Regions from separate parts of the Clostridium sp. KLE 1755 genome, predicted to be linked through region 2. Evidence: a T-box and tRNA genes for the amino acid it is inferred to sense, from the RefSeq annotation. Region 2 holds a T-box; the other holds one or more tRNA genes.

Region 1 (4,435 bases), on a different contig from region 2:
CTCGATTTTTGTTCCGCATTTCATGCAAAAAGATGAATCACCAGGTAATTTTTCACCGCAATTAGGGCACACCTTCTCCATCATATTTTCCACAGCAAATTCCCCCTCATAAAATTCAATTACTTATTATCATTTGCAAACGTGCCATTTCCCACAGGCCTGATAACTGCTGTCATTCCATAAAAATGTTCCTGCTTCTTTACCAATAGGGCTGCAATGAATCAGCTTTATCTGGCCAGATATTATTTTTCCCTGCATATAATGCCGTAACCCAGATTAAGGGGATTGGCTCCTCTGCATACTTCATACTTTCTTCCAGCTATTTCGACTTCATCATCCCCCGTAAATACGCAGGATTCCCCGCTTGCTTCACAATACCTGGAAATTGCCTCCATTGCTTTTGCAGGTGTCGGATATTCTGAGATTTCCTCATACGGAACATCAAATGTTACATGAACATAAAAACACTTCCTTTCCTTAAATTGGGCGGCACGCTTTAACGCCCTGAAGCGCATGCCATTAACTTATCAGATGAAGCTATTATACGGCATATAGTGAAAGAATACTACATATTTTGTGTTTTTCTGATACTTTAAATTATGGTAATTTCTTGAAAACACAATAAAAAAGGACTACGGTGTTATCCGTAATCCTTTTTTATTTTAATTATCTATACATCGCTTCAAACTGTGCTAATAAATCTTTCGGCTCATGTGTTCTTTTAAACTCTGAAATTTCATTTACTTTAGCATCAATAGTTGCAGTCATTTCTTTTTTCTTTGAAAATGCAAATAATCCCAAACTATTCTTTTCAGACCTTAAAACATTTAATTCGTCATATTTCTGCTTTAATTCCTTCTCATATATATCCATTGCTTTATCATAAGCATCATAACGTTTCTTTGCTTCTTCAATATATTCCATAACACAATCAGTTAAAGCATTTCTGATTTCACCATTTATATCATTTAAAGTAGTTGCAGAACTTCCTGACATTCTAATGATTTCCGGCGAAAGAATACCCATTCCAACAAATTCATCATATTGTTTTTCAGAAACCAATGCTAACATCTTTTTATCAATGTTCTTGATAACATCTTCTCTCGATTTTTTCACAACTTCCTTCATCGAACTACTGATATTATCTCTAATGAATCTGTCAAGTTTTTTCTTATCTGATAAAGCGGTATTGATTATCTTGTATGAACCCTCGATATTTTCTAATGTACCTTCATATATCTTTTTCCATATTCCAATTTCATCAGTTCCACGATATGTAGCAAGAATTGATATTGGCACTGTTACTTTTTCTGTGTTTTTCAGATTCTTTTTTACATAATCATCAAGCACTTCTGTAAGAACTTCATCTTGATAGTAGTATTGTGCAGTTTTAAAAGTATCAAGATCACACAAACCCATTTCTAAAACCTTTGCATATATATCCGGATTATAAGGGCAACTTTTAAATGCTTGAATCAAAACACTCTTTTTATCTTCAACTAAAGACATATTATTAAGTATTTCTGATGAACGCTTTATATCATATTCCTTTGTTTTAGAATAATCAAATATGTTATTTTGTTGTAATTTATTTAAAAAGGTATCCATCAATTCAGATATGAACATACCAAAAGCATTTGCAATTTCTGCAAATGTTTTAATCATAACTTCTGCATTTTTCTTTTCTGTTACCGATGTACCTCTTGCCGATAATGCGTCCATTGCTCTTTTATAATCTCTATCGGCTTGCTCACATTGTTTTTTTATTGTGCTTGTTTCAAATGCCGCCAATGTCATATGTGCAATCATACTGTTAGAATACATTGATATTCCTGTTCCCGTAACTTGTGAATATGCAGATTGTTGCGCATCTTCCCAATCATCTAAAAAATTCTGCAGTTCTTCTGCTAAATTAAGTCGCAAACCACGCATCATTATATTCTGATAAACATCGTTATAATAAATATATCCTTTATTATTATCTACTAAATCGCTTTCGGTCACATCGAAAATATTATATTTAGCAAGCATAGATATGACTTTTTTACCCTCTTTACGCATATCTTCTTTTAATTTTGTCTCAACTTCTCCTGCTTGGCTAGTTTCACCACCAGTAATAGTCGGTCTATTCATTGTAACCAAAAGGGCTTGTGATAATCTCTTGTTAATTTTTTCAAACTCATTACAATACGATACATAATCTTTTAATTCTTCTGGAAAAGAATAATTTTCACCAAGAAATTTTACTGTAACATCAGCCATATCCCAATACCTCCTACATAAGTATTATCTGTAATTATACTCCTACAAGCCATCAATTTCCACAATTTTCACATCTGATACCCAAGACTGACATGAGAATTATATCTTTTTGCTGTATTTGCATACCATTTTCTAAGTATCTTCCGCTCTCCATCCGTTCATTTTGTCTCTCTGATATTCTTTCTTCTTTTGAAGCTGTTTCCTCCTCTAATGTTTTTTCTTCCTCTGATTCTCTTTCTGCACTTAGAACACTTTCCTCTTCTTCCAGCCTCTTTTCGTTTTCTTCTTTTACTCTTTCATAATGTGCTCTTACATTATATCCGCAGTCAGGACATGCTTCGGCCGTATCCGATACTCTTTCCCTGCCGCATTCAGGACATTTAACCAGCGCCATAATTCAATCCCCCCAAATCACTGTTTTTCTATACAAAAAAAAGGTAATTACCACATATATCAGTAATTACCACTGTAACTGCCCAGAACCGGAATCGAACCAGTGACACGAGGATTTTCAGTCCTCTGCTCTACCAACTGAGCTATCTGGGCCTGCCGCATATAATATTTTATTTGCAACATGGATTATTTTATCGGCTTTTCTTTTAACTGTCAAGCGTTAGATTGTATTTTCATGGATATTTTGTTACAGTTCAGCTTTCGGCTGAATCAATATTCAAAAGTTTTGTGAATATCAAAAAGCTATTATGGGTACGCCGTTTTTTAGCCGGTGCATCGTTCGTTAGTTCAACTGAAGGCTGAACCGTAACAAATTAATCAATTGCAAAAGGAGCCGGTGTCCGGCTCCTTTCACTTCCCTTTTCAGAACCTTCTATCCCAACTGACAAATCATAAATCCCGGCGCTGAAACATCCCCGCAATCATTATCCAGCCATCCTTTGCCCTGTATTTTATCAAAGTCCAGCACCAGCTTACGTTTATTTTGCGCAAGCATCTCCGTGATATCATGGGCACGATCCCTGCACAGGTCCTGCAAGTAAATTCTGCCCTGCAGTTCTTCCTGAAAAGACAGGGTCAGCGTATCAAATTCCCCTAAAACTCCAATCGGCTCTGTAAAAGCCTTCAAATCAAAAGCTACCTTTGCTCTCGGTGTGTAATGTTTCCTTTCCCCCAATGTCCTCGGCAGAAAAGCGATGCTTACCGCCCCGGTTTGGGGATGTTTGCTGCAGACAAGGAAGGGCATTTCTTTTCCGTCTGATGTGACTGCAGGGAAATCCATATCCCTTGTAATCATCCAGGGAGCAAACTCCTCGATTTCCTCACAATCATCAAAAACATGGGAAAGCCATCCTTCTCCGTCCGGTCCGTCTATGGACGTTGTCCAGTCTCTCAGCATTTTCACGGTTGCCCGATTTCTGCTTTCCCCTGTCCCAAACGGCGGCGCTATTCGCTGCCAGCAGACAGCTCTTTCCACTTCGTTGTATTTTCGCCCAAAGTCCAAAACATCAGTTTTTGTACCGCCCCATGCCGGATGGCGCATAATTCCCATGGAGCATCCCAGTCCCGCCGCCAGATACGGCGCATCTTCAACATTCACGATACACTCGCATCCGTGCCGGCCATTTACGGTAAGCCGAAGCGCCTCCCAGGCCCTTCTGATCGCCGTGCTGTAATTAAACTCCCGTGTCACATCATAGGTTCTGAAAAAATCACTGCTTTCCAGCACTTTTGTCAACACAGACGACTCCGTTTCCTTTTCATCCATGGGTCCGCGGCAGATTGCATGTTCAATCCTGACTCCCGGCGCATATTGTTTTACAACTTCAGTCATCATATCCCTGTAGGCGCTGTCACCCGCATGATATCCCCAGTCAACCTTCCAGTATGAGACGCCTGCCTCCTGACACCAGAGAGCCTTTTCTTTCCAGTACTCTCTTGACTGTTCCATAGAATACGGCTCTTTCGACGCCTCTCCGGCGGCATTCGCACAAATCCACAGTCCAAGTCCTCTGTATCCCAGCTGCGTTATTCTTTCTTTCATTTTACGCAGGCGTTCCTGCGGCTCTCCGGGAAAGCCAGGAAATCTTTCTTCATTCAAAATAAGGCTCCCAAAAGCGCTTATCTCTCCATTTCCGGGGATGTGGCGGGGCACATCCCAACCGTCATCCAGCAGCACATAAATATCTTTTCTGATATGCTCAAAATAACCGTTCAGAAG
Region 2 (4,435 bases):
TATGATGATCATCGGATGGCTATGGGATTTTCCTTGCCTGGGCTGAGAGCCGAAGGGATTGCAATTGCGGATCCCGGGTGCTGCAGAAAAACCTTTGAGAATTATTTCCAGGTGCTGGATGAGGTGGTCATAGGCGTGACAGGATAAAAGAATCCGGCCGTCCCTTCCTCCTTTGGGAGGAGGGACGGCCGGATTCTGGCATTTTGCGGCATGGGGGAGAAGCGTTATTCTTTTCCATCCCAGCAGTAGGTGCATAATTTGCTGCGGTCGATTCCCACGGAGTCGATCATATCGTCCAGGCGGTTATAACGCAGGGAGGTGAAGTTGAGCTGCTCTCCGATGCGGGATACCATGGCCTGGAATTCAGGGGTCTCAGGATTGGAGTAGGCGTCCAGGTTTACGTATTTATTGTCGCCCTCCATTTCTTTGATGACCCTTCTTGTAATGAGATCCATTTCTGAGGTGGATCGGGAGAAGTTGAGGTATTTGCAGGCATAGAGGAGAGGAGGGCAGGCGGGGCGGATGTGTACCTCTTTTGCGCCGCTTTGGTACAGGAATTCCGTTGTTTCTCTCAGCTGTGTGCCGCGGACGATGGAATCGTCGATGAGAAGCATGCTGCGGTCCTGTATCAGATCGCGGACGGGAATCAGCTTCATTTTGGCAATCAGGTTCCTCTGGCTCTGTATGGTGGGCATGAAGGAACGGGGCCAGGTAGGGGTGTATTTGATAAAGGGCCGGGAGAAGGGGATGCCGGAGGTATTCGAATAACCGATGGCATGCGCGGTTCCGGAGTCCGGTACGCCCGCTACGATATCAGGTGACGCATCGTCTCTTTTGGCCATGGACGCGCCGCAGTTATAGCGCATTTTTTCCACGCTGATTCCTTCGTAGGAGGAGGAAGGGTAGCCATAGTAAACCCAGAGGAAGGTACAGATTTTCATATCCTTGCCCGGCGCTACCAGGGTGCGCATGCCTTCCGGGGTGACAACCACGATTTCTCCGGGTCCCAGTTCGCGTTCGCTGACGTAGCCCAGGTTGAGATAAGCAAAGCTTTCAAAGGAGATGCAGTAAGCATTTTCTTTCTTGCCGATGGCTACGGGAGTACGGCCCATTTTATCACGCGCGACATAAATGCCCTTGGGGGTCATAAGCAGGATGGTCATGGAACCGTCGATGAGATCCTGGGCATATTGGAGGCCTTCGATGATGTTTTCCTTTTGGTTGATGATAGTTGCAACAAGCTCGGTGGCATTGATGGTGCCGCCGCTCATTTCCAGAAAATGAATGTGCGATGAAAAGAGAAGCTTCGTCAGAATTTCTTCCGTATTGTTGATTTTGCCCACGGTTGCGATGGAATACGTACCGTGATGGGAACGGACGATCAGCGGCTGGGGTTCATAGTCTGATATACTGCCGATTCCCAGATTCCCTTTCATTTCCGTGACTTCTTTGTCAAATTTGGTGCGGAAGGGGGCATTTTCGATATTGTGGATGGAACGATCAAAACCGCGTTCCCGGTCGTATACGGCCATACCGGCCCGTCTTGTTCCCAGATGGGAATGATAGTCTGTGCCGAAAAAAAGATCGAAGACACAGTCTTCCTTTGATGCTACTCCAAAAAATCCACCCATGATGTTCTCCTTAGTATTGGTTTTCTTGACTGTTCGTAACAGCCCGCATTCCGGACTGCTATGGTTCTTCCGATGGTGGGAAGGCACACGTATCGTTTCCTTTCAGCGCCGGCTCCGGTATCGGAAGTATGTAGATGTATTAAAAACTTGGCATTAAAATCATATCATGATGGAAAATAAATGTATATATGCAAAAGTACAGAAAAATTATATTGACTTTTCTGAAAACAGGCAATAGAATAGGTTACAGACATATTCATGAATCAAAAATGCGATGATGGCGCACAAAGAGTTGTATTTTCCCACAGAGAGAGGGAGTCGTCGGCTGGGAGCTTCCTTGGGTTCAGATGCAGCTTGAATTTCACGCCGGAGCTGTCCTTTTGAAGGCCTTTGGGTTTAGGAGGGAACGTGGCGGCACGTTACGCCGGAATGAGAGCCTGCGGTGCACAGGGCGTTAAACGCCGGATGTGAAGCAGGAATGTGGGTGGTACCGCGGAAATTATTTCGTCCCTGGATTTTTGCCGGGGATTTTTTTGTGTCCAAAATTCCCCGGAGGCTGTCAGGCATAGCGAGCCGCGGCGGCTGCAGGACGGCCGGAGGCCGGACCGCAGGCTGAAGCGTGCTGAAAAGCTGTCAACATTTTTCACATGGAAAAAAATATGCCGGTGTCAGGATTTACGCGCCGGCAGCAGGAGGTTTTTATGAAAGACAGATTGGAACAGATCAAGGAAGAGGTCAGAAAGCAGGTGGAAGCTGCCGGAACCCTTGATAAGCTGAACGAGGTTAGGGTAAACGCTCTGGGTAAAAAGGGCGCTCTTACCGAGGTTCTGAAGGGTATGAAGAACGTGGCAGCCGAGGAGCGGCCGAAAATTGGACAGATGGTGAACGATACCAGAACGGAAATCGAAGCCATGCTGGAAGAAACGAAGAAGAAAATGGAATCCGCCATCAGGGAAGCCAAAATGAAGGAAGAGGTCATTGACGTTACCCTTCCAGCCAGGAAAAACCAGGTGGGCCACCGTCATCCCAACACCATTGCCCTGGAAGAGGTGGAAAGAATCTTCGTGGGAATGGGCTATGAGGTAGTGGAAGGCCCTGAAGTGGAAAACGACTATTATAATTTCGAAGCCCTGAATATCCCCAGGAACCATCCCACCAGGGATGAGCAGGATACCTTCTATATTTCAGAGGATATCGTGCTGCGTACCCAGACCTCTCCGGTACAGGTGCGTGAAATGGAAAAAGGGAAGCTGCCCATCCGCATGATCGCTCCGGGACGTGTGTTCCGTTCCGATGAGGTGGACGCGACCCATTCTCCTTCCTTCCATCAGATTGAAGGACTTGTTATTGATAAGAATATTACGTTTGCCGATCTGAAGGGAACGCTGGCTGAGTTTGCCAGGGAGCTGTTCGGAGAGGAGACGAAGGTAAAATTCCGCCCCCATCATTTCCCGTTCACAGAGCCCAGCGCCGAAGTGGATGTGACCTGCTTCAAGTGCGGCGGCAAGGGCTGCCGTTTCTGCAAAGGCTCCGGCTGGATTGAAATCCTCGGCTGCGGTATGGTGCATCCCCGCGTGCTGCAGATGAGCGGAATTGATCCCAAGGAATATTCCGGTTTTGCATTCGGCGTAGGCCTGGAGCGTATTGCGCTTCTGAAGTATGAAATTGACGATATGCGTCTGCTTTATGAGAATGACGTCCGTTTCCTGAAGCAGTTCTGATGGAAAAAGCGGATAACTGATTTTGTTTCTTCCTATTATAAAGGAGGAATTTTGCGGCTGTTTCATTCATGGGAAAGCCGTGTATACTCAGAATGCGGACTGAAGGAAATAAGAAAGGCATGGATACAATATGAATACAACGTTATCATGGATTAAAGCATATGTGCCGGAGCTGTCATGCACGGACCAGGAATACTGCGATGCGATGACAATGAGCGGCACCAAGGTGGAAAGCTATGAAAGGCTTGACAGGAATCTGGAAAAAATCGTAGTTGGCCAGATAGAAAAAATAGAAAAGCATCCTGACGCGGACAAGCTGATCGTCTGCCAGGTAAATGTCGGAGCTGAGACCATTCAGATCGTTACAGGCGCTCCCAATGTGAAGGAAGGGGACAAGGTACCGGTGGTTCTTGACGGCGGTAAGGTGGCCGGCGGACACGACGGCGGCCCGCTCCCTGAGGAGGGCATTTCCATTAAAGCAGGAAAGCTGAGAGGAGTTCCCTCCAACGGTATGATGTGCTCTATTGAAGAGCTGGGATCCAGCCGGGATATGTATCCCGAGGCTCCTGAAAACGGCATCTATATTTTCAGCGATGATGTGGAAGTAGGTTCCGACGCAATCGATGCCCTGGGTCTGAGGGACACCGTATTTGAATATGAAATCACAAACAACAGAATTGACTGCTTCAGTATTCTGGGAATTGCCAGGGAAGCGGCCGTGACCTTCCATAAGCCCTTCGTCCCTCCGGTGGTTAATGTGCATGAAAATGGGGAAAATGTCAATGATTATATTAAAGTAGAGGTAAAGGATCCCGATCTGTGCCCCCGCTACTGTGCAAGGGTATGTACCAATATCAAAATCGCCCCTTCGCCCAAGTGGATGCAGAGAAGGCTGGCTGCCAGCGGTATCCGTCCCATCAACAACCTGGTTGATATCACCAACTATGTCATGGAGGAATATGGCCAGCCCATGCATGCCTATGACTTAAGCACCATAGCCGGCGGCCAGATCATTGTACGCCGTGCAAAGGACGGTGATGAGTTCCAGACACTGGACGGCCAGGTGAGAAAGCTGGACAGCGA

The links. A T-box is a leader RNA that pairs with one kind of tRNA and senses whether it is charged. The one in region 2 lies ahead of pheS (phenylalanine--tRNA ligase subunit alpha), so its partner is inferred to be a tRNA-Phe.
Region 1: it has a tRNA-Phe gene. The T-box ahead of pheS (phenylalanine--tRNA ligase subunit alpha) is inferred to sense a tRNA for this amino acid. The anticodon was not compared.

Annotation. Positions count from the first base shown of each region.
Region 1 is NZ_KE992732.1:69,638-74,072, reverse strand. It holds gene HMPREF1548_RS17400 (zinc-ribbon domain-containing protein) at 1-84, opposite strand, end outside; gene HMPREF1548_RS17390 (hypothetical protein) at 667-2,262, opposite strand; gene HMPREF1548_RS17385 (hypothetical protein) at 2,315-2,656, opposite strand; tRNA gene HMPREF1548_RS17380 (tRNA-Phe) at 2,736-2,808, opposite strand; gene HMPREF1548_RS17375 (alpha-amylase family protein) at 3,089-4,435, opposite strand, start outside.
Region 2 is NZ_KE992781.1:6,698-11,132, reverse strand. It holds gene aroA (3-phosphoshikimate 1-carboxyvinyltransferase) at 1-147, shown strand, start outside; gene HMPREF1548_RS27415 (amidophosphoribosyltransferase) at 225-1,631, opposite strand; T-box leader at 1,897-2,146, shown strand; gene pheS (phenylalanine--tRNA ligase subunit alpha) at 2,333-3,352, shown strand; gene pheT (phenylalanine--tRNA ligase subunit beta) at 3,483-4,435, shown strand, end outside.